Regions from separate parts of the Bacillus inaquosorum genome, predicted to be linked through region 1. Evidence: a T-box and tRNA genes for the amino acid it is inferred to sense, from the RefSeq annotation. Region 1 holds a T-box; the other holds one or more tRNA genes.

What was found. A T-box is a leader RNA that pairs with one kind of tRNA and senses whether it is charged. The one in region 1 lies ahead of trpS (tryptophan--tRNA ligase), so its partner is inferred to be a tRNA-Trp.
Region 2: it encodes a tRNA-Trp, which carries the amino acid that the T-box ahead of trpS (tryptophan--tRNA ligase) is inferred to sense. The anticodon was not compared.

Annotation. Positions count from the first base shown of each region.
Region 1 covers NZ_CP096592.1:1,327,711-1,339,300, forward strand. The annotation lists gene M1M80_RS06395 (peptide-binding protein) at 1-1,320, shown strand, start outside; gene M1M80_RS06400 (ABC transporter permease) at 1,394-2,344, shown strand; gene opp4C (oligopeptide ABC transporter permease) at 2,360-3,274, shown strand; gene M1M80_RS06410 (YjbA family protein) at 3,478-4,230, shown strand; gene trpS (tryptophan--tRNA ligase) at 4,267-5,259, opposite strand; T-box leader at 5,317-5,529, opposite strand; gene oppA (oligopeptide ABC transporter substrate-binding protein OppA) at 6,001-7,638, shown strand; gene oppB (oligopeptide ABC transporter permease OppB) at 7,746-8,681, shown strand; gene oppC (oligopeptide ABC transporter permease OppC) at 8,685-9,602, shown strand; gene oppD (oligopeptide ABC transporter ATP-binding protein OppD) at 9,607-10,683, shown strand; gene oppF (oligopeptide ABC transporter ATP-binding protein OppF) at 10,685-11,590, shown strand, end outside.
Region 2 covers NZ_CP096592.1:981,007-992,596, reverse strand. The annotation lists gene fabD (ACP S-malonyltransferase) at 1-724, opposite strand, end outside; gene M1M80_RS04925 (4'-phosphopantetheinyl transferase superfamily protein) at 791-1,570, opposite strand; gene M1M80_RS04920 (class I SAM-dependent methyltransferase) at 1,749-2,417, opposite strand; gene M1M80_RS04915 (MATE family efflux transporter) at 2,502-3,860, opposite strand; gene M1M80_RS04910 (acyltransferase domain-containing protein) at 3,903-4,859, opposite strand; gene loaP (antiterminator LoaP) at 5,012-5,569, opposite strand; tRNA gene M1M80_RS04900 (tRNA-Leu) at 6,643-6,724, opposite strand; tRNA gene M1M80_RS04895 (tRNA-Leu) at 7,006-7,094, opposite strand; tRNA gene M1M80_RS04890 (tRNA-Cys) at 7,102-7,172, opposite strand; tRNA gene M1M80_RS04885 (tRNA-Gly) at 7,178-7,252, opposite strand; tRNA gene M1M80_RS04880 (tRNA-Gln) at 7,300-7,371, opposite strand; tRNA gene M1M80_RS04875 (tRNA-His) at 7,381-7,456, opposite strand; tRNA gene M1M80_RS04870 (tRNA-Trp) at 7,481-7,554, opposite strand; tRNA gene M1M80_RS04865 (tRNA-Tyr) at 7,560-7,644, opposite strand; tRNA gene M1M80_RS04860 (tRNA-Thr) at 7,666-7,738, opposite strand; tRNA gene M1M80_RS04855 (tRNA-Phe) at 7,744-7,819, opposite strand; tRNA gene M1M80_RS04850 (tRNA-Asp) at 7,832-7,908, opposite strand; tRNA gene M1M80_RS04845 (tRNA-Met) at 7,923-7,999, opposite strand; tRNA gene M1M80_RS04840 (tRNA-Val) at 8,007-8,082, opposite strand; tRNA gene M1M80_RS04835 (tRNA-Glu) at 8,092-8,163, opposite strand; tRNA gene M1M80_RS04830 (tRNA-Ser) at 8,198-8,289, opposite strand; tRNA gene M1M80_RS04825 (tRNA-Asn) at 8,295-8,369, opposite strand; rRNA gene rrf (5S ribosomal RNA) at 8,379-8,494, opposite strand; rRNA gene M1M80_RS04815 (23S ribosomal RNA) at 8,608-11,535, opposite strand.

The DNA of each region.
Region 1 (11,590 bases):
ACTTATAATGTCAAGATTAGAAAAGGTGTAAAATTCCATGACGGGAAGGAACTTACAGCGGATGATGTTGTTTTCACATACAGCATCCCCATAAACAAGGATTATAATGGTGAACGCGGCTCTGGGTTTGAGTCACTTAAGTCAGTGACGAAAAAAGGTGATTATGAAGTTGAATTTAAATTAAAGAAAAAGGATGCGTATTTTTACAATGTTGTTTTAGATAGTTACGGTATTCTGCCTAAACACATTTTAGGGAAAGTACCAGTTTCAGATCTAGGCGAAAATGAATTTAATAGAAAGAATCCGATTGGTTCGGGTCCATTCAAGTTTGCTGAATGGAAAAAAGGAGATTATGTAAAACTTGAAGCTAATGAAGATTATTACGGCGGAAGACCATATTTAGATACAGTTACAGTAAAAACAATCCCGGATTCAAATGCAGCTGTTGCCCAGTTAAAGGCTGGAGATATTGATTTCTTTGTTGTTCCGGGTACTGATTTCGAAACAGTCAAGACATTTGATAATGTGCAAGTTAAATCAGATCTTGGTTTGAATTACAGCTATATTGGCTGGAATGAAAAAAATGAATTATTTAAAGACAAAAAAGTCCGCCAAGCTCTTACGCATGCACTTGATCGAAAAGCAATGGTGGATCAAGTGTTAAACGGTGATGGTGAAGTCGCAAACGTTCCTGAAAGTCCGCTATCTTGGAATTACCCGAAAAGTGATGTACCTACATTTGATTACAATCCTAAAAAAGCTAAGAAGCTTTTGAAAGAAGCGGGATGGAAAGATACAGACGGAGACGGTTACCTTGATAAGGATGGAAAGAAGTTTTCGTTTACCATTAAGACAAATCAAGGCAATAAAATTCGGGAAGATTTAGCGGTTGTTGTTCAGCAGCAACTAAAAGAAGTGGGAATTGAAGCTAAACCGCAAATTGTAGAATTTAGTGCACTTATTGAACAAACAAGTGCACCGAAATGGGACTATGATGCTTTGCTGCTTGGCTGGAGCTTGGCTACATTTCCGGATCAATTTTCAATTTTCCACTCCAGTCAATCAAAGAACGGATTAAATAACATATGGTATAAGAACCCTAAAGTCGATAAACTTTTGGAAGAAGCTAAATCTATTACAGACAGAAAAGAATATCAGAAAAAATACGAAGAAATCTATAAATTGATTGCAGAGGATCAGCCTTATTCATTCTTATTTTATTACAATTATCATAGGGCAATCCCGGCAAACATGCACGGCTATGTGTTCCATCCAAAGAATGACTTATATCATATTGAAAAATGGTGGCTTGAACAATAATTTTGAATCCCTAGAGAGGTGAGGATCCAGCATCCTTTCCTCTTTATCCTATTTTAGAAAAGGGGACAAGAAGATGGTTACATATATTGTTCGTCGAACATTAATGTCTTTGCCAATCCTTTTGGGCATTACAATATTATCATTTGCGATTATGAAAGCGGCGCCAGGTGACCCGATGTCATTAATGATGGACCCGACAATCAGCCAAGCTGACAGAGCGAAATTTATTGAAAAGTATGGACTCAATGACCCAGAGCCTGTTCAATACTTAAAATGGCTTGGAAATATGCTCCAGGGTGACTTCGGGACATCTATTGTTAAAAAGGGGACACCAGTTTCCGATCTAATCCTTTCACGTTTACCGAATACCTTGGTGCTTATGGTTTTTTCAACTCTTGTTGCTCTTCTGATTTCAATTCCTTTCGGAGTGCTTTCCGCGAAACGCCCTTATTCTAAACTTGACTATGGGATAACTGTTACATCATTTTTAGGGCTGGCTATCCCGAATTTCTGGTTCGGATTAATTCTTATTATGGTTCTTTCCGTAAATCTCGGCTGGTTTCCTACGGGGGGTGTCAGCACTTTAAACGCTGACTTTAGCATTTTTGACAGGCTCCATCATTTAATTCTGCCTGCATTTGTTTTAGCAACTGCTGATATGGCCGGTATTACTCGATATACACGTTCAAGTATGCTCGATGTATTGAAGCAGGATTATATAAGAACAGCCCGGGCAAAGGGATTTAAAGAAAATAAAGTTATTTTCAAACATGGTTTGAGAAATGGACTTCTGCCTGTTATTACAATTTTCGGATTAATGATTCCATCATTTATTGGTGGTGCTGTCGTAGTTGAACAGATTTTTACTTGGCCGGGATTAGGGAAATTATTTATTGATTCGGCATTCTCTAGAGATTATCCGGTTATTATGGCCATGACTGTTATTTCTGCTGTTTTGGTTGTACTGGGAAACTTGATTGCGGATATTTTGTATGCATTAGTTGATCCGCGAATTGAATATTAAAAGGGGGAGGCACATATGGCACATCCAAACACTGCGGCTCCCTCTAATGAGGTAAAGCTAAAAGAAAATATTAGAAAAAAACCAGAAACAATGACTAGGATCTTTTTTGAGAAGTTTTTCAAAAATAAGCTTGCTGTTATAGGTGGTATCATTTTAACAGTTATCATTTTAATGGCGGTCTTTGCCCCTTTTATTGCGCCTTACTCGCCTGAGAGTCAATCTCTTTTAAATAAATTGAAGCCGCCAAGCCCTAAAAATCTAATGGGGACAGATAAGTTTGGGCGCGATATATTTACAAGGGTGTTATATGGGGCTCGTGTGTCTTTATTGGTCGGCTTTGTCTCAGTAGTTGGTGCGATTACTATAGGCACCGTTGTTGGCGCCTTAGCAGGGTACTTTAAAGGAATAGTAGATGCTGTATTGATGAGGGCTGTCGATGTAGTCTTATCTATTCCGGATATTTTTCTGCTTATTACCTTAGTGACAATTTTTCAACCGGGAATGGATAAGTTAATTTTAATTTTTTCTCTGACGGGTTGGACTACAACAGCGAGGCTTGTCAGAGGTGAGTTTCTATCTCTTAGGTCAAGAGAATTTGTATTGGCTGCTAAAACAATAGGCACCAAAAATTACAAAATTATTTTTTCGCATATCTTACCGAATTGTATTGGGCCAATAATTGTCTCCGCTACTTTAAAAGTGGGCAGTGTCATTTTAGCTGAATCAACTTTAAGCTACTTGGGCTTCGGAATCCAGCCGCCAATCGCAAGCTGGGGAAATATGCTTCAGGATGCTCAAAACTTTACATTAATGATTCAAGCATGGTGGTACCCATTATTTCCCGGGCTATTTATTTTAATTACCGTTTTGTGCTTCAACTTTGTCGGTGATGGCCTTCGGGATGCACTGGACCCGAAAAATATTAAATAAAATGAAAACAATATTGGTTACAAAATATAACGAAACCGAAGAAAAGCAGATCTCTTTTTGTCAGAAAATATACAAAGAGATCTGCTTTTTGTGATTCTTACATAAACCCAGAGATTCCAGATTTCCTCAATCTCTTTGGAATAATTTCTCTGTCCCTTGCCTATACTGTGGACAACAGTTTTTATAAAAGTGAGGGGTTAGAGATGTTATTTCTTCATGATGTGTGGGTCAATTGGTTTGAAGGGGAAGAAAATGGCTACAATGTATGCCACTTTCACGAATGGCGCAAGGAAGATACGGTTGAGCTTTTGGATCAGGTGCCGCTGTTAAGGGTGCCGTCGGTACTGTTTCATTACATAGAAAACGATCTGTCTGAGCTTCCGAAAGGTTTGCTTGAAGACGTACATCAGAAATCGTACATTCGGAAAAATCACGAGCGGACAAAGCTGGAGTATTGTTTTGTCGTAACAGACGGAATTGGCATTTTGGCTGTCGACACGATCGGCTACACGATCCCTGTCAGAAAAAGCCGTCTGATCCCAAGACAGGAGCAGCTCGTTTATGAAATGGTAAAAGATGTGGAGCCTGAAACATATGAATTTGAGCCAAAGAAGCTGGAATCCTCCAAAGAATATCACATTTTATCATTAGCGCCAGAGCACGTCAGAGGACTAACAAGAAAAGAGCGGCAAATCAAGCAGCTGATGTTTATGGCGCTTGACCAATTAAAAGGGCTGAAAAACCGCGCTGAAATCGGCTACTGGTACACAGAGTGGAACCCGCATATGTATGAACAAATCAAACGGATGAGCTTTGAAGAGATTTGGGACATGCTGTATAACGAAACAATTGAAGGCTGGTCGGACAAGCATCTGGCTTTTTGCGAAAATCTGATAAAAGGACAGCCTTTTTTCGAAAAGCTATGGGAAATGGAAAACGAATCGAAGGTAAACTGAAAAAAACCGCTCTTTGCATAGAGCGGTTTTTTTTGATCAGCGTCTTTTTCGGCCAAGACCCATGGCGTTCTCCATTTTTTTCAGCATTTTGTTCGCTGTCCGGTTCGCCCGTTCCGCGCCTTCATCAAGAATCCGGTCTAATTCATCAGATTCAATCAGTTCATGATAGCGGTCCTGGATCGGTTTTAATGCGTTAACCACGACTTCTGCCAAATCACCTTTAAACTCGCCGTAGCCTTTCCCTTCGTACTTTGCTTCAAGCTCCTCAATTGTCGTATTGCCGAGGATTGAATAAATCGTAAGAAGGTTGGAAACGCCCGGTTTGTTTTCTTTATCAAATTTTACAATGCCTTCAGAATCTGTTACAGCACTTTTGATTTTCTTTTCAAGGAGCTTCGGTTCATCCAGCAATGTAATATAAGCTTTCTGGTTCGGATCGGATTTGCTCATTTTCTTCAGCGGATCATTCAGAGACATGATGCGTGCGCCGACTTTTGGAATTTTCACTTCCGGAATGGTAAAGATGTCGTTATATTTTTTGTTGAAGCGTTCCGCGAGATTCCGCGTCAGCTCAAGGTGCTGCTTTTGATCCTCGCCGACAGGCACAAGATCCGTTCCGTACAGCAGAATATCAGCGGCCATCAGCGGCGGATACGTTAACAGGCCGGAAACAACGGCTTCATTGCCTTTGGATTTATCCTTAAATTGGGTCATCCGTTCAAGCTCGCCGATATATGCGACACACTGCATCATCCATCCGGCCTGCGCATGCGCGGGAACCTCTGACTGAATAAACAATGTTGCTTTTTCTGGATCAAGTCCGACAGCTAAGTAAAGCGCCGCCAGATTGCGGATATTCTTTCTTAGCCGAAGCCGGTCTTGAGGCACGGTAATCGCATGCTGATCCACGATGCAAAAATAGCTGTTATAATCATGCTGCAGTTCGACAAACTGCTTCATTGCACCGATATAGTTGCCGAGCGTAACGGAGCCGCTTGGCTGAATGCCTGAAAAAATCGTTTGTTTCATAAAAAATCAACCTCATTTCTTAAAACGTAATAAAAAAGGCTCATTCTTCCCCTGTAAAAAAGGGACGAATGAACCGTGGTACCACCCTGATTATTCCATTAAAATGGAATCACTCTGACGTTTGTAACGGAGTCTGCTCCGGCTGAGCCTACTTTTCGGGTTCGGTCAGCTGCTCCAAAGTCCATTCCACATTGCCCGTTATCTGCTCCCAGCACCGCAGACTCTCTTCAAACGGGTGAAATGTGTACTACTCTTTTTCATAGCACGCTTTTCTTTTGATTGCTTCATTATAAATCAATTATAACCAATTGTCATCATGAAAAAACATTCTTTTTTCCAGTAACATTGTAATGATATAAATACCAGGGGAGCTGTAAAACCCCTAAATGATAACTGCTATCAGCGTGAAAATAACAAGATATTATATGTAAAAAGCAATATGAGCAAAAAACCCATAAAATAGTTTTTAATCAATTTATGCTTTAAATGGTAGAAGGATATTATGTTCGTGGAAGAAAAACTAACGAAGTTTAAATATTTTAAATTGATAAAATAATATTGCAATAAATTATTTGTTTCATTATAATGAACTTGTTCACTCTATTGTTACAGCTTTTTTACAAAAATAATCAGAAAAGACGGAACAGAATAAAAGTTATGGAAACTCAGGTTCATTTGTCTGATATTTCTGAGGATTTAGCCGTAAGGAGCTGAAAAAATTATTATTAGGGGGTTTGCGAATTGAAAAAACGTTGGTCGATTGTCACGTTGATGCTCATTTTCACACTCGTGCTGAGCGCTTGCGGCTTTGGCGGCAGCGGGTCAAACGGTGAAGGGAAAAAGGACAGCAAAGGAAAGACGACACTTAACATTAATATTAAAACTGAGCCGTTCTCATTACATCCGGGATTGGCAAATGATTCAGTATCAGGCGGTGTCATCCGTCAGACTTTTGAAGGATTGACACGTATCAATGCAGATGGTGAGCCTGAAGAAGGCGCGGCTTCTAAAATTGAAACGAGCAAAGATGGAAAGACATATACATTTACAATTCGTGATGGTGCAAAATGGTCAAACGGCGACCCTGTAACAGCACAAGACTTTGAATATGCTTGGAAATGGGCGCTTGATCCTAATAACGAATCACAATACGCTTACCAGCTCTACTACATAAAAGGTGCTGAAGCGGCGAATACCGGCAAAGGCAGCCTTGATGATGTGGCAGTAAAAGCTGAAAATGACAAAACGCTGAAGGTTGAATTAAATAACCCGACTCCATATTTCACTGAATTAACTGCGTTCTACACGTATATGCCGATCAACAAGAAAATTGCAGAGAAAAATAAAAAGTGGAACACAAATGCCGGAGATGATTACGTATCAAACGGACCGTTCAAAATGACGGCATGGAAACACAGCGGATCTATCAAACTTGAAAAAAATGACCAGTATTGGGATAAAGACAAAGTCAAACTGAAGAACATTAATATGGTTATGATCAACAATAACAATACTGAACTGAAAAAATTCCAAGCTGGAGAACTTGATTGGGCCGGTATGCCGCTCGGACAGCTTCCGACAGAATCTCTGCCTACCTTGAAAAAAGACGGTTCTTTACATGTTGAGCCGATTGCAGGTGTCTATTGGTACAAATTCAACACTGAGGCTAAGCCGTTAGACAACGTAAATATCCGTAAAGCTTTAACATATTCGCTTGACCGTCAATCGATTGTTAAAAACGTTACACAGGGAGAGCAAATCCCGGCAATGGCTGCGGTGCCGCCGACAATGAAGGGATTTGAAGATAACAAAGAAGGCTACTTCAAAGACAACGATATCAAAACGGCAAAAGAATACCTTGAAAAAGGCCTGAAAGAAATGGGCTTGAGCAAGGCATCTGACCTGCCGAAAATCAAATTGTCTTATAACACTGATGAAGCACATGCGAAAATCGCTCAAGCTGTACAAGAAATGTGGAAGAAAAATTTAGGCGTGAATGTTGAGCTTGATAACTCAGAATGGAATGTATATATTGATAAACTCCACAGCCAAGATTATCAAATCGGCCGTATGGGCTGGCTCGGCGACTTCAATGACCCTATCAACTTCCTAGAATTGTTCCGTGACAAGGACGGAGGAAATAACGATACTGGCTGGGAAAATCCAGAGTTCAAAAAGCTTCTGAACCAGTCACAAACTGAAACAGATAAAACAAAACGTGCAGCGCTGCTGAAAAAAGCAGAAGGTATTTTCATTGATGAAATGCCAGTTGCCCCAATCTATTTCTATACAGATACTTGGGTACAGGATGAAAACTTAAATGGTGTTATCATGCCAGGTACTGGTGAGGTTTATTTCAGAAACGCATATTTTAAATAAGGCTTCGTCTGAAAATAAAAGACCTCAAGGTATATGGGGAGAAAAACCCCATATACCTTTCTTACTGATGGAGTATAAAAATGTAAAAACCATGGAGGTGTTCCCCCTTGCTAAAATATATCGGAAGACGCTTAGTCTATATGATTATCACACTATTTGTGATTGTAACTGTGACATTCTTCTTAATGCAAGCAGCACCGGGCGGGCCATTTTCAGGTGAGAAAAAGCTTCCGCCTGAAATTGAAGCAAACTTAAATGCGCATTATGGCTTGGACAAGCCGCTGTTTGTACAATATGTCAGTTATTTGAAATCAGTTGCAATGTGGGATTTCGGACCGTCATTTAAATATAAAGGTCAGAGTGTTAACGACCTGATCAGTTCAGGTTTCCCCGTTTCATTCACTCTTGGAGCAGAAGCTATTCTCCTCGCTTTAGCGTTAGGTGTATTGTTTGGGGTCATTGCAGCCCTTTACCATAATAAGTGGCAGGATTATACCGTCGCGATTTTAACGATATTTGGTATTTCAGTTCCGAGCTTTATCATGGCGGCTGTTCTGCAATATGTGTTCTCCATGAAGCTTGGGCTGTTTCCGGTCGCGGGGTGGGAGTCCTGGGCATACACCTTTTTGCCTTCAATCGCACTTGCTTCCATGCCGATGGCGTTCATTGCCAGACTTTCCCGTTCAAGCATGATCGAAGTGTTAAACAGTGATTATATTCGCACAGCGAAAGCAAAGGGGCTGTCCCGTCCAGCAGTTACAGTGCGGCATGCCATTCGAAACGCGCTTTTGCCAGTTGTTACATACATGGGCCCGATGGCCGCGCAGGTCTTAACGGGAAGCTTCATTATTGAAACCATTTTTGGTATTCCGGGGCTTGGTGCACATTTCGTAAACAGTATTACAAACCGTGATTATACAGTCATTATGGGTGTAACCGTGTTCTTTAGTGTCATCCTGCTATTGTGTGTATTAATTGTAGACGTGTTATACGGCATTATTGATCCAAGAATCAAGCTTTCCAAAGCAAAGAAAGGAGCCTAGGCCATGCAGAACATTCCAAAAAACATGTTTGAACCAGCCGCAGCGAATGCCGGCGATGCAGAAAAAATAAGTAAAAAGAGCCTTTCCCTCTGGAAAGATGCGATGCTTCGCTTCCGCAGCAATAAGCTTGCAATGGTCGGGCTTATCATTATCGTGCTCATTATCCTTATGGCGATTTTTGCGCCGATGTTCTCAAGGTATGATTATTCAACTACTAATCTCTTAAATGCGGATAAGCCGCCTTCAAAAGATCATTGGTTTGGCACAGATGATCTTGGACGGGACATTTTCGTCCGTACATGGGTAGGAGCTCGAATCTCAATCTTTATCGGTGTTGCAGCCGCTGTTCTTGATTTGCTGATCGGCGTCATTTGGGGAAGCATTTCAGGATTCCGCGGAGGCAGAACCGATGAAATTATGATGCGTATCGCTGATATCCTTTGGGCAGTTCCTTCATTATTAATGGTTATCTTACTGATGGTTGTTCTTCCGAAAGGGCTATTTACAATTATTATTGCCATGACGATTACGGGCTGGATTAATATGGCCAGAATTGTACGCGGACAAGTGCTGCAGCTGAAGAATCAGGAGTATGTGCTTGCTTCACAGACACTTGGTGCAAAAACATCCCGTCTTCTGTTTAAACATATCGTGCCAAACGCAATGGGTTCTATTTTGGTCACGATGACATTGACAGTTCCTACTGCGATTTTCACAGAAGCCTTTTTAAGCTATTTGGGACTTGGTGTTCCGGCTCCGCTGGCAAGCTGGGGAACGATGGCTTCTGACGGATTGCCTGCATTGACCTATTATCCGTGGCGTTTATTCTTCCCTGCCGGATTTATCTGCATTACAATGTTTGGTTTTAACGTTGTCGGCGACGGATTAAGAGACGCATTGGATCCTAAGTTACGTAAATAAGGGAGTGATACGGGTGACACGCCTATTAGAAGTAAAAGATTTAGCAATATCATTTAAAACATATGGCGGAGAGGTTCAGGCGATCCGCGGAGTGAATTTCCATCTGAATAAAGGAGAGACGCTGGCCATCGTCGGAGAATCAGGTTCCGGAAAAAGTGTGACCTCTCAAGCGATCATGAAGCTGATTCCAATGCCTCCGGGTTATTTTAAGCGCGGTGAGATCTTGTTTGACGGCAAGGATCTGGTGCCGCTGTCCGAAAAAGAGATGCAAAATGTCCGGGGGAAAGAGATCGGGATGATATTCCAGGATCCGATGACCTCTTTAAACCCGACGATGAAAGTCGGCAAACAAATTACGGAAGTGCTTTTTAAACATGAGAAGGTTTCAAAGGAAGCGGCGAAAAAACGCGCCGTTGAGCTGCTGGATTTAGTCGGTATCCCGATGCCGGAAAAACGGGTCAACCAATTTCCGCACGAATTTTCAGGCGGGATGAGACAGCGGGTTGTCATTGCCATGGCGCTTGCGGCGAATCCGAAGCTTCTGATCGCCGATGAGCCGACAACTGCTCTTGATGTAACGATCCAAGCGCAAATTCTGGAATTGATGAAGGATTTGCAAAAGAAAATTGACACGTCCATTATCTTTATCACACACGATCTTGGTGTTGTGGCTAACGTTGCTGACCGGGTCGCTGTCATGTACGCGGGACAAATTGTAGAAACCGGTACGGTAGACGAAATCTTCTACGATCCGAGACATCCGTATACTTGGGGGCTGCTTGCATCCATGCCGACACTGGAAAGTTCGGGAGAGGAAGAGCTGACTGCAATTCCGGGCACGCCGCCTGATTTGACAAACCCGCCAAAAGGAGATGCTTTTGCCCTGCGGAGCTCTTACGCGATGAAAATCGATTTTGAACAGGAGCCGCCAATGTTTAAGGTGTCTGATACTCATTATGTCAAATCGTGGCTGCTTCATCCTGACGCGCCAAAGGTAGAGCCGCCTGAAGCAGTAAAAGCGAAAATGCGGAAACTGGCAAACACGTATGAAAAACCTGTCTTAGTGAGAGAAGGTGAATAAATTGACTGAGAAACTATTAGAAATCAAACATTTAAAACAGCACTTTGTCACGCCGAGAGGAACGGTTAAGGCTGTAGACGATTTATCATTTGATATCTATAAAGGTGAAACATTAGGGCTGGTTGGTGAATCTGGCTGCGGTAAATCAACAACAGGCCGAAGCATTATTCGGCTTTACGAAGCGACCGATGGAGAGGTGCTGTTCAACGGCGAAAATGTGCACGGGAAAAAATCGCGGAAAAAGCTGCTGGAATTCAACCGCAAAATGCAGATGATTTTCCAAGACCCATACGCATCACTGAATCCGAGAATGACAGTTGCAGATATTATTGCTGAGGGTCTCGATATTCATAAGCTGGCGAAAACGAAAAAAGAGCGGATGCAGCGGGTCCACGAGCTCTTGGAAACAGTCGGTTTAAACAAGGAACACGCGAACCGCTATCCGCATGAATTTTCCGGCGGCCAGCGTCAAAGAATCGGGATTGCCAGAGCTCTCGCCGTTGATCCGGAATTCATTATTGCGGATGAACCGATTTCGGCTTTGGATGTATCCATTCAGGCGCAGGTCGTGAATTTAATGAAAGAACTGCAAAAAGAAAAAGGGCTCACTTACCTGTTTATTGCCCACGATTTATCGATGGTCAAATACATCAGCGACCGCATCGGAGTCATGTATTTCGGGAAACTGGTTGAGCTTGCGCCGGCAGATGAGCTTTATGAAAACCCGCTTCACCCATATACAAAGTCACTGCTTTCAGCGATTCCGCTTCCTGATCCGGACTATGAGAGAAATCGTGTCCGCCAGAAATACGATCCGTCCGTCCATCAATTAAAGGATGGGGAAACGATGGAATTCCGTGAAGTCAAACCGGGACATTTTGTGATGTGTACGGAAGCAGAATTTAAA
Region 2 (11,590 bases), 350 kb from region 1:
CAATTTGTGCAATGAGATTATCCTTAATATTTTCCCCATACGGTCTTGCCTCAACATTAGATATGATAGGAATGGCTGGGGCAAAGAAAGAAAATTCATCCAAGTAGTCAGAAAATTCCGATTTAACTTTTTGCATATAACGAGAATGAAAAGCACCACTTGTGTTTAGCGGGACAAACAACTGGACATTTGGTGTCTGCTCAAAGATCCCCTTTGCTCGCGTAATATCTTCTTGTGAACCGGATAAAACCATTTGTGTCGGTGAGTTGTAGTTGGCAATATCCAGTTGAGCCAACCCGTTTAAGGCCAAAACTTCGGCAATCTGCTGTTCATTCAAGCCAACAACTGCCGCCATCCCGCCGCCATAGCATTGACTCATCAACTCGCCTCTTTTTTTAACCAACTTAAGACCTGTTTCAAAATCAAATACCCCTGCGGCAAAAAGAGCATTATACTCTCCCAGACTGTGTCCTGCCAAATAATCCGGCTTTTCATTCGCTTCCTTTATCCTTTTTAAATAGTGAAATGCATTAACGACAAACAATGCAGGCTGCGTATATTGGGTTTTCCCTAGACTCTCCTCTGGGTTTTCCAAACATAATGTCTGAATGGAATACCCCAGTATATCATCGGCCTGCTTAGTTAAATGAGGGAATTCTGTAAATAATCCCTCGCCCATTCCCTTTTTCTGAGACCCTTGTCCTGGAAAAACATAAACGGTCATTATCTTATCCCCTTCTTTTTTAGTTTTCAAAATCATATAACATCGGGTTATTGGCATACCATCAATCTATGTATTTATCCTCTCCAATACTGGCGTTACCTGAGATAATAAGCGGTAAATAGAGTCTTTTGGCCAATCAACTCCTTTTGGATGGGTAATGGAACAAATATAAGATGTAAAAAAAAACGAGGTGGCACAATACTGTGGAAAGTTTTCAAAGTAGCTTGTTACCACAGGATGGGCTACCTCCACTGTACGAATGGCAAAGATGTCAATCGGGGATGTAAACCCCGTTTTCAACACTTTAGACAAGCTTTCTTTGACTGTCCAGAAAAGGGTGAGCGAATGAACTGAAGAAAAAGGCAGTGATTGTATCAAACCATGCTCTTCAGCCGTCATCTGACCAGCCAATACCGCTTGTTTATCCGCTTGAAGCCGCTCAATATCAACACCTAGTGGGCAGGTATCCGGATATGCGAGTGCCATGCCTAAATCATCACAATGAGAGATGGTGACTTGAATTGCTGACCTGCCTGGAAAGTGAACAACCGGTTGATGGAAAATCCCCGGTTCAATTGCAATTGCACTTAATTTCTCTTCCCCACTTAGCAGTGATACAGCATTTTTTCCTGCATATCTGCCCGCCAGGTAGCTTTTTATTCTCCTATTAAACTGCAATTGGCTAAAATAGACCCTTTCCTTTGGATGAAGAAATGATTTTGTTTGTAGATAATCGTGAAATGAGTCTGAATAGCATAGGCAACAAGTCGATGGAAAGTCCTGTTCTTCCTCCCTTTTAAAAGCCAGGCGGGTTGTCCACAGCATCGGCAAGTTTTCATTGTGCATCCTATTCATCCTTTCTCACCAGTGAAATATGCTTTATCTAAACTTATAGCTATCAAAATCATTTCAATGCATGATAATCAAAACCCCGATTTTGAAATAAAAAAGAGAGTCTCGAAGAATAAGTTCCTTTGACTCCATCAAAATATCAATATCTATTTTCATTTACAAACGCTGTCAACTATCTCTCTAACCATGCCTCTATTCCAATGAGACCTTCTTTTAAGTCACATGTCTCAAAGTTACTCTCTTTGACGAATGCCATAAACTTCTCTTTCGTATAGGCTTGCTTAATCACTACATTTCGAAACATCCACTTAATAATCATGGCATTCAGTCCTTTGAATCCCATATCATCCGTTACAAATTTATTGATATCTGCTTTGGGCACATCCCCTTTAAAATCGATGATAACTGCCTTACCTCCCGGTTTTAATACTCTTTTCATCTCATTTAGTGCTATGACCGGTTGAGCAAAATTCTTAAAAGCCGCCCGGCAAACGACCAAATTAAAGGATTCATCATCAAACGGGATCTGTGCCGCATCACCATGACGAAAATCAACGTCCACCCCTGCTTTGCCGGCATTGTTCTGTGCCATGTGTACAAACTTATCGCTAATATCCACCCCGGAAATCTGAAAATTCCCTAACTTAGCCAGTTCAATCGATAAATAGCCAGGACCAGGAGCTAGCTCCAGCACAGAATCCCCATCAGATAAGGCCTTTAAAACCTTTTTCGCATCCCGTGTATATTTTTCGATTTTTTTCTGTGTGTTCTTCGCATACCAAGTACCAATAACACCGTTCATACCCGGTCCCTTGTAACTCTTGGTTGGATTTTCAGACATATCTCATCACTCCTTCAAAGATAATATTTTCCCTTCTCCTGTGACCTGAGCTTCAAAAGTTAGCCGCTCAGCGGTCTAACTCATTTAAGATGGCATAACTCCCTGTGTTTTCATTTCTTTAACATCCAATTTTTTCTTCCATAAACCAGATAGATAATATAACCAACTGCATATTGCCAACGCGATAAAGCTAGTTAGAACTGCGAACCATACGCCCGTTACTTTAAAGCCCGCTTGTGTAAGTATCGCTGCAGCAGGCACCCTGATTACAAGGAGGGAAGCTAAGGAAAAAACTAAGGTGACCCCTCCTTTTCCAGCCCCGTTAATGATGCCATTACAAGCATATAAAAGTGTAAAAAGGAGATAGCCAAAGCAGATGATTTTCAAATAATCCGCACCAATCGTGACAATAGATGGGGTAGTTATAAAGATCCTTATAATCCATTCAGGGAAGAGAAAACAGGACAATGCTATTAAAAATGTAAATGGAAAATTAATGAGTAGCCCCCAATGAAAAAGACTCTTGATTCTCTCCAGTTTCTCCCCCTGCACCAATTGTTTTGTTAGGATCGTCATAGCAATCATAACCGCAATTGCCGGTAGTGCCACAAGGGAATCAATTCGGCTAATGATATAGAATGCCGCTGTCGCATCAATCCCAAAAGGATTGACAAAAATAATAATGCATGTGTACCCCAAAGCCAATAGAAACTGTTGTATAAAAACAGGGATGCTTATCGGTAATAATGGAACTAGGATGTCGCGATCCCATCTTAATTTTGTCGGTTTAATGAGTAAGCCTTTATAATGTCGTAAGAGATAGCCCACAGAAACGATGATAGCAATAATCGAAACAATAAAAGAAGCAAATACTGCCCCATATAATCCTAACTTAGGAAAGGGACCGATCCCTATAATCCACATGGGGACCAGCACTAAATTTCCAGCTGTGGCAATCACAATAAAAAGCATCCGTGCAAACGTATACCCAACATCCCTCAGCAGGGATGTAATTAAAAATGAGAAATACATAATAGTGAAACCAATGGCCATAATTTGAAGATATCCTATTGCCAGTTCAATAATACCCTCAGGTGTTCCCAGCATTTTTAGAATCCATTGAGCACCAAGATAAATTCCCACTGACACAAGCAGTACTATAAAGATGGCAAAAGACCATGAGACATTAATTTGTTTTTGCACCACATCATCTCGATTTTTCTTAGAAAGAAAACGCTGTAACATGGGTGTTGAAGTTAATTTTGCCGCTCCGTTAGCGATTGCTGACATTGCCAAAATGATAGGAAAGCAAGCACCTACCGCAGCTACTGCCTTACCGCCAACTAATTGCCCAACCCAAATTATATGAATAAGACCATCAACCATAACCAGAGCACTTTCAATAAAAATTGGAAAGGCCAACTGAATAATTCTTTTATTCACTCTATTATCTTCCTCCTTAGTCTTTTTTGATTCATTTTCACATTATTGGACACTCTTGGTATACACACTTTCTAATGCCCTGACGTTATCAGTATATGGTGAAAGAATACTAAAAATAGATATATCTGTACGATTCCTAAAATGAGCTTTGGCTAGGTTGGCTAATGTGCCTGAAGGCCCTAAATCTATCAAAATTGTCCCTCCATGATCCACCGCTTCTGTTAAAGCTCTAATAAAATGGATTGGCTTTTTTAGCACATTCCAAAAATACTCAGCAGTCAAATGTTCTAGTTTTTTCCCAGTCACAGAGGAATAAAACGGAAGACACGGTGATTTAAATGATATTTGAGACAAACTCTCTTGAACTGCTTCGCTCGCCAATTCAATATGCTCAGAATGGAATGGAATTGTTACAGGTAGCTTATGATAAGTAATTTCTTTTAAGCGAAGATATCGCTCCACCGTATTTATTCCTTCCTGATTAGCACTTATTACAAAATGGGATTCATTGTTAATTGCAGCGAGATTGGCATGATGATGAAGAATTGGAACCTCATCATAAATTTTATGTGTATCTAGGATCGCCATCATTCCTCCCGGTGAACTGAACTTATTCAATAGCTGAACTTGATCTATCAAAATATTTAGAACCTCTTCTGGATGGAAAACATCAGCCACTACAGCAGCAGCATATTCACCCATACTAGACCCTATTACCGCATGAGGACGTATCCCTTTTGAAACCAGCAAACGAGCCAAAGCAACTTCTGTTATAAAAATTGCAGGGTGCGTATAGAACAAGTCACTAAAAATATCGCTTTTTAAACGATGTTCATTGTAGATATAATTAATTATCGATTTTCCAGTGGCTTTTTGAAATACCGCATCCAGCTGACCCATGTTTTTACTGAAAATCGATTCATGTTCATACAACTCCCTTCCCATTTTAAAGTATTGAGTGCCTTGTCCCGAAAACATAAAAATGATTTTTTCCTTCATAACCTCATCACACCTAACAATAGACACCACTCCCCTGATAAAATTAGCTAAAGTCTGACATACAAAAAGTCCCCTTTCCAAGAGAAATATGAATTTTCCCTTGGAAAGGGGGCTAATTTACAAGTTTAAATTTTTAAATATTAAGACTTTATTTAGCTGTCTCTGGTTAACACTTCAACTCCCACATCAACCAATTTTATTACTCCCATAAAATTCAACTCAATTTTGGCTCTGTTTTTACGCTTATCGATTTTTTTTATAATTCCTTCAAGACCCTTTAAAGGACCAGAAATGACAGTTATTTCTGAATTTTCTTTATAAATTTGCGAAAAACCAATTGTTTCATTTTGTTGCAATAACTGAAGAATTGGCGCGATCTCTTTTTCTTCAATCGTGCAAAAGACACTAGTTATATTATGACTCACATCGTCTACCAGATAATCAGTTTTATATTTATATGAATTAAGAAGACGGAAACATCTTGGTATTTTTTTGAGTCCATAGTATATGTCTATATTCATATACGTATTAAGAAATACATACCCTGGGAATAAAAGTCTACTTGCCTCATATAGTTTACCTTGTCGCTTTTCTCGTATCTTTCTTTTCGGAACAATTACCTCAATTATTAATTCAGCAAAATACTTTTTGATCAAACATTTCACAATTTCTTCTTGACCTGTTTCGACATAAAGGACATACCAAGACATTCAAATACCCATCCCTTTCAACATTTGAATAAAGGCATAGCTTCGCCCTATCGTCCAGGAGTAACCAGCACTACGCTAACACTCTCTATTATCCCCTTAGTCCATTAACGTGCCGAAACAACGATTAACTTTCTGTGGTTCTTTTTATGTGAAATAGAACAAGTATAGGTCCCCGGAAAAGAAAAAACAGTTGAAGTATTACACAGCGTATACAAAAATATTTAGTTAGCTTAAAGTAAACTTTTAATGAGTAATACAACATTTGTTCTATCCTATTTGTAATTCCATTTACAGTTAAAGTTTACTAATAATTCTTCTAAATGTAAATATGAAATATCGAAAAATTCATAAATACGGATACTTTGTGACAACATAGGAATTATAATACTATGCACGGTAAAAGACAAAATTGTTAGTAATGCTAAAAATAAATCTGGTATAAAGTTTCATGTAGAGAAGCGCACAAGATTAAGTAATTATATGTTATAAAGAATGCTTCTTGCGATAGCCTTATCTATTTCAAGTAAACAGTAGAATTGGGTTGCTAAATTAAAAGGTTACCTGCTTATACCTTTTGTTTCTTTTACATAAACATGTATGAAGACCAATAATCTTAGTTTTTTTAAAAAATTTATCCTTTTCAAAAAAAGCCTCTAAGTATGGAGTAACAGTCACTTCTGATAAGTGGCTTTACATTATCTATACATAGAGGGCATAATATCAGGATACAAGGTTGAAGCCTAGGTTTCTTTAATTGGTAATATTACTTTTATTTGCTTTGATATGTGGAAGAGTTTGTTTCATGTTTTTTGGAGACTGAACAGGCGGTACCTCTTTTCACCTTTCCAAGTAAGAAACAGGCACAGGCAACGTAGCCAGATATCTACGTCCTAACAAGTCAGTCGATATGCAACTGAAAATCTGCAAAATAACAATACAAAGGAAGCTTTTGTAAGTGGGCCACAGTAACACCGACCTTACTAATATTATTATGTGCAAACAAAAAAAGATAGGTAATTACCTATCTTCATTCCATAATAATAAACTGATATATCTTGTTAATACCAAGTATATACCGGTGGTCGGGGTCGAACCGACACTCCAGAAGGAACACGATTTTGAGTCGTGCGCGTCTGCCAATTCCGCCACACCGGCAAGTTTTTCGTCGTATCTAACCGACGAATATAAATATATCATGGATCTTTTAAAGTGTCAACGTATTTCAAAAAAGTTTTTTTGGAAATATAATAATAAAAAAGTGTTAAGAGACTTAGCTAAACATAATGGCTCAAGCAGCTTTATGATCATGTATCGGAACTTAGCTGCTTATGATAAATCAAAGCAATAAAAAAATGATCTACTTGAGTAGATCATTAATATGATTAGTTATAGTTTAAACACGTAAACACCAATTCAACTTACCAAGTAAGTAAAATTGGTGCCGAGGGCCGGACTTGAACCGGCACGGTAGTCACCTACCGCAGGATTTTAAGTCCTGTGTGTCTGCCAATTCCACCACCCCGGCAAAAGAAAGGCGACACCCGGATTCGAACCGGGGATAAAGGTTTTGCAGACCTCTGCCTTACCACTTGGCTATGCCGCCGTAATTGGAGCGGAAGACGGGATTCGAACCCGCGACCCCCACCTTGGCAAGGTGGTGTTCTACCACTGAACTACTTCCGCATCTTAAGGAACTTAATACATCATATGCAGTTGATATAAAAGTGAGACTGGGCTAGCTGGATTCGAACCAACGCATGACGGAGTCAAAGTCCGTTGCCTTACCGCTTGGCTATAGCCCAATGATAATATGGGGCGATTGATGGGAATCGAACCCACGAGTGCCAGAGCCACAATCTGGTGCGTTAACCACTTCGCCACAACCGCCATAATCTCAAGATGTCATAAATTTGGCAGGGGCAGTAGGAATCGAACCCACACCGGAGGTTTTGGAGACCTCTGTTCTACCGTTAAACTATGCCCCTATAAATGGTGGAGGGGGGCAGATTCGAACTGCCGAACCCTGAGGGAGCGGATTTACAGTCCGCCGCGTTTAGCCACTTCGCTACCCCTCCACATTAAGTTTTGAAAAACAGTGCCGGCAAGAGGACTTGAACCCCCAACCTACTGATTACAAGTCAGTTGCTCTACCAATTGAGCTACACCGGCATAGGTGGTGGCTCGGGACGGAATCGAACCGCCGACACACGGATTTTCAGTCCGTTGCTCTACCAACTGAGCTACCGAGCCTTATTATTTAAATGGCGGTCCGGACGGGACTCGAACCCGCGACCTCCTGCGTGACAGGCAGGCATTCTAACCAACTGAACTACCGGACCGTATTGAATTATTTTGGTTGCGGGGGCAGGATTTGAACCTGCGACCTTCGGGTTATGAGCCCGACGAGCTACCGAACTGCTCCACCCCGCGATGATAATGGTGGAGGATGACGGGCTCGAACCGCCGACCCTCTGCTTGTAAGGCAGATGCTCTCCCAGCTGAGCTAATCCTCCATCATATAATGACCCGTACGGGATTCGAACCCGTGTTACCGCCGTGAAAGGGCGGTGTCTTAACCGCTTGACCAACGGGCCCAGACTTTCAATTGTGATTATGTATAAGTATCAGTGGCGGAGAGCAAGGGATTCGAACCCTTGAGACGGAGTTGACCGCCTACACGATTTCCAATCGTGCTCCTTCGACCACTCGGACAGCTCTCCAATAATGGCTCCGCAGGTAGGATTCGAACCTACGACCGATCGGTTAACAGCCGATAGCTCTACCACTGAGCTACTGCGGAATGAAGTCTGCCTGGCGATGTCCTACTCTCACAGGGGGAAACCCCCGACTACCATCGGCGCTGAAGAGCTTAACTTCCGTGTTCGGTATGGGAACGGGTGTGACCTCTTCGCCATCATCACCAGACAATTTCAGTGACATTTAACATTATACTATGTATTCTTGAGAAAATCAAGTGTTTTTTGTAAAAACTTATTCTCTCAAAACTAGATAACAGATGTGACATCATGATTAGAAATGTGGTTAAGTCCTCGATCGATTAGTATCTGTCAGCTCCATGTGTCGCCACACTTCCACCTCAGACCTATCAACCTGATCATCTTTCAGGGATCTTACTTCCTTGCGGAATGGGAAATCTCATCTTGAGGGGGGCTTCATGCTTAGATGCTTTCAGCACTTATCCCGTCCGCACATAGCTACCCAGCGATGCCCTTGGCAGAACAACTGGTACACCAGCGGTGCGTCCATCCCGGTCCTCTCGTACTAAGGACAGCTCCTCTCAAATTTCCTGCGCCCGCGACGGATAGGGACCGAACTGTCTCACGACGTTCTGAACCCAGCTCGCGTACCGCTTTAATGGGCGAACAGCCCAACCCTTGGGACCGACTACAGCCCCAGGATGCGATGAGCCGACATCGAGGTGCCAAACCTCCCCGTCGATGTGGACTCTTGGGGGAGATAAGCCTGTTATCCCCGGGGTAGCTTTTATCCGTTGAGCGATGGCCCTTCCATGCGGAACCACCGGATCACTAAGCCCGACTTTCGTCCCTGCTCGACTTGTAGGTCTCGCAGTCAAGCTCCCTTGTGCCTTTACACTCTGCGAATGATTTCCAACCATTCTGAGGGAACCTTTGGGCGCCTCCGTTACCTTTTAGGAGGCGACCGCCCCAGTCAAACTGCCCACCTGACACTGTCTCCCCGCCCGATAAGGGCGGCGGGTTAGAAGGTCAATACAGCCAGGGTAGTATCCCACCGATGCCTCCACCGAAGCTGGCGCTCCGGTTTCCAAGGCTCCTACCTATCCTGTACAAGCTGTACCAACATTCAATATCAGGCTGCAGTAAAGCTCCACGGGGTCTTTCCGTCCTGTCGCGGGTAACCTGCATCTTCACAGGTACTATAATTTCACCGAGTCTCTCGTTGAGACAGTGCCCAGATCGTTGCGCCTTTCGTGCGGGTCGGAACTTACCCGACAAGGAATTTCGCTACCTTAGGACCGTTATAGTTACGGCCGCCGTTTACTGGGGCTTCAATTCGCACCTTCGCTTACGCTAAGCGCTCCTCTTAACCTTCCAGCACCGGGCAGGCGTCAGCCCCTATACTTCGCCTTACGGCTTCGCAGAGACCTGTGTTTTTGCTAAACAGTCGCCTGGGCCTATTCACTGCGGCTCTCTCGGGCTTGCACCCTAACAGAGCACCCCTTCTCCCGAAGTTACGGGGTCATTTTGCCGAGTTCCTTAACGAGAGTTCTCTCGATCACCTTAGGATTCTCTCCTCGCCTACCTGTGTCGGTTTGCGGTACGGGCACCTCTCACCTCGCTAGAGGCTTTTCTTGGCAGTGTGGAATCAGGAACTTCGCTACTATATTTCGCTCGCCATCACAGCTCAGCCTTATGGGAAACGGATTTGCCTATTTCCCAGCCTAACTGCTTGGACGCGGATATCCAATACCGCGCTTACCCTATCCTCCTGCGTCCCCCCATTGCTCAAATGGTGAGGAGGTGGTACAGGAATATCAACCTGTTGTCCATCGCCTACGCCTTTCGGCCTCGGCTTAGGTCCCGACTAACCCTGAGCGGACGAGCCTTCCTCAGGAAACCTTAGGCATTCGGTGGAGGGGATTCTCACCCCTCTTTCGCTACTCATACCGGCATTCTCACTTCTAAGCGCTCCACCAGTCCTTCCGGTCTGGCTTCACAGCCCTTAGAACGCTCTCCTACCACTGTTCGAAGAACAGTCCGCAGCTTCGGTGATACGTTTAGCCCCGGTACATTTTCGGCGCAGAGTCACTCGACCAGTGAGCTATTACGCACTCTTTAAATGGTGGCTGCTTCTAAGCCAACATCCTGGTTGTCTAAGCAACTCCACATCCTTTTCCACTTAACGTATACTTTGGGACCTTAGCTGGCGGTCTGGGCTGTTTCCCTTTCGACTACGGATCTTATCACTCGCAGTCTGACTCCCAAGGATAAGTCATTGGCATTCGGAGTTTGACTGAATTCGGTAACCCGGTAGGGGCCCCTAGTCCAATCAGTGCTCTACCTCCAAGACTCTTACCTTGAGGCTAGCCCTAAAGCTATTTCGGAGAGAACCAGCTATCTCCAGGTTCGATTGGCATTTCACCCCTACCCACACCTCATCCCCGCACTTTTCAACGTGCGTGGGTTCGGGCCTCCATTCAGTGTTACCTGAACTTCACCCTGGACATGGGTAGATCACCTGGTTTCGGGTCTACGACCACGTACTCATGCGCCCTATTCAGACTCGCTTTCGCTGCGGCTCCGCATCTTCTGCTTAACCTTGCACGGGATCGTAACTCGCCGGTTCATTCTACAAAAGGCACGCCATCACCCGTTAACGGGCTCTGACTACTTGTAGGCACACGGTTTCAGGATCTCTTTCACTCCCCTTCCGGGGTGCTTTTCACCTTTCCCTCACGGTACTGGTTCACTATCGGTCACTAGGGAGTATTTAGCCTTGGGAGATGGTCCTCCCGGATTCCGACGGAATTTCACGTGTTCCGCCGTACTCAGGATCCACTCAGGAGAGAACGAAGTTTTGACTACAGGGCTGTTACCTCCTATGGCGGGCCTTTCCAGACCTCTTCATCTACCTCGTTCTTTTGTAACTCCGTACAGAGTGTCCTACAACCCCAAGAGGCAAGCCTCTTGGTTTGGGCTAATCCCGTTTCGCTCGCCGCTACTCAGGGAATCGCATTTGCTTTCTCTTCCTCCGGGTACTTAGATGTTTCAGTTCCCCGGGTCTGCCTTCTCATATCCTATGAATTCAGATATGGATACCACTCCATTACGAGTGGTGGGTTTCCCCATTCGGAAATCTCCGGATCAAAGCTTGCTTACAGCTCCCCGAAGCATATCGGTGTTCGTCCCGTCCTTCATCGGCTCCTAGTGCCAAGGCATCCACCGTGCGCCCTTTCTAACTTAACCGTTAAAAAGAATCACTATGTGATATCTTGTCTTACTAATTGAATGTGATGTCTAC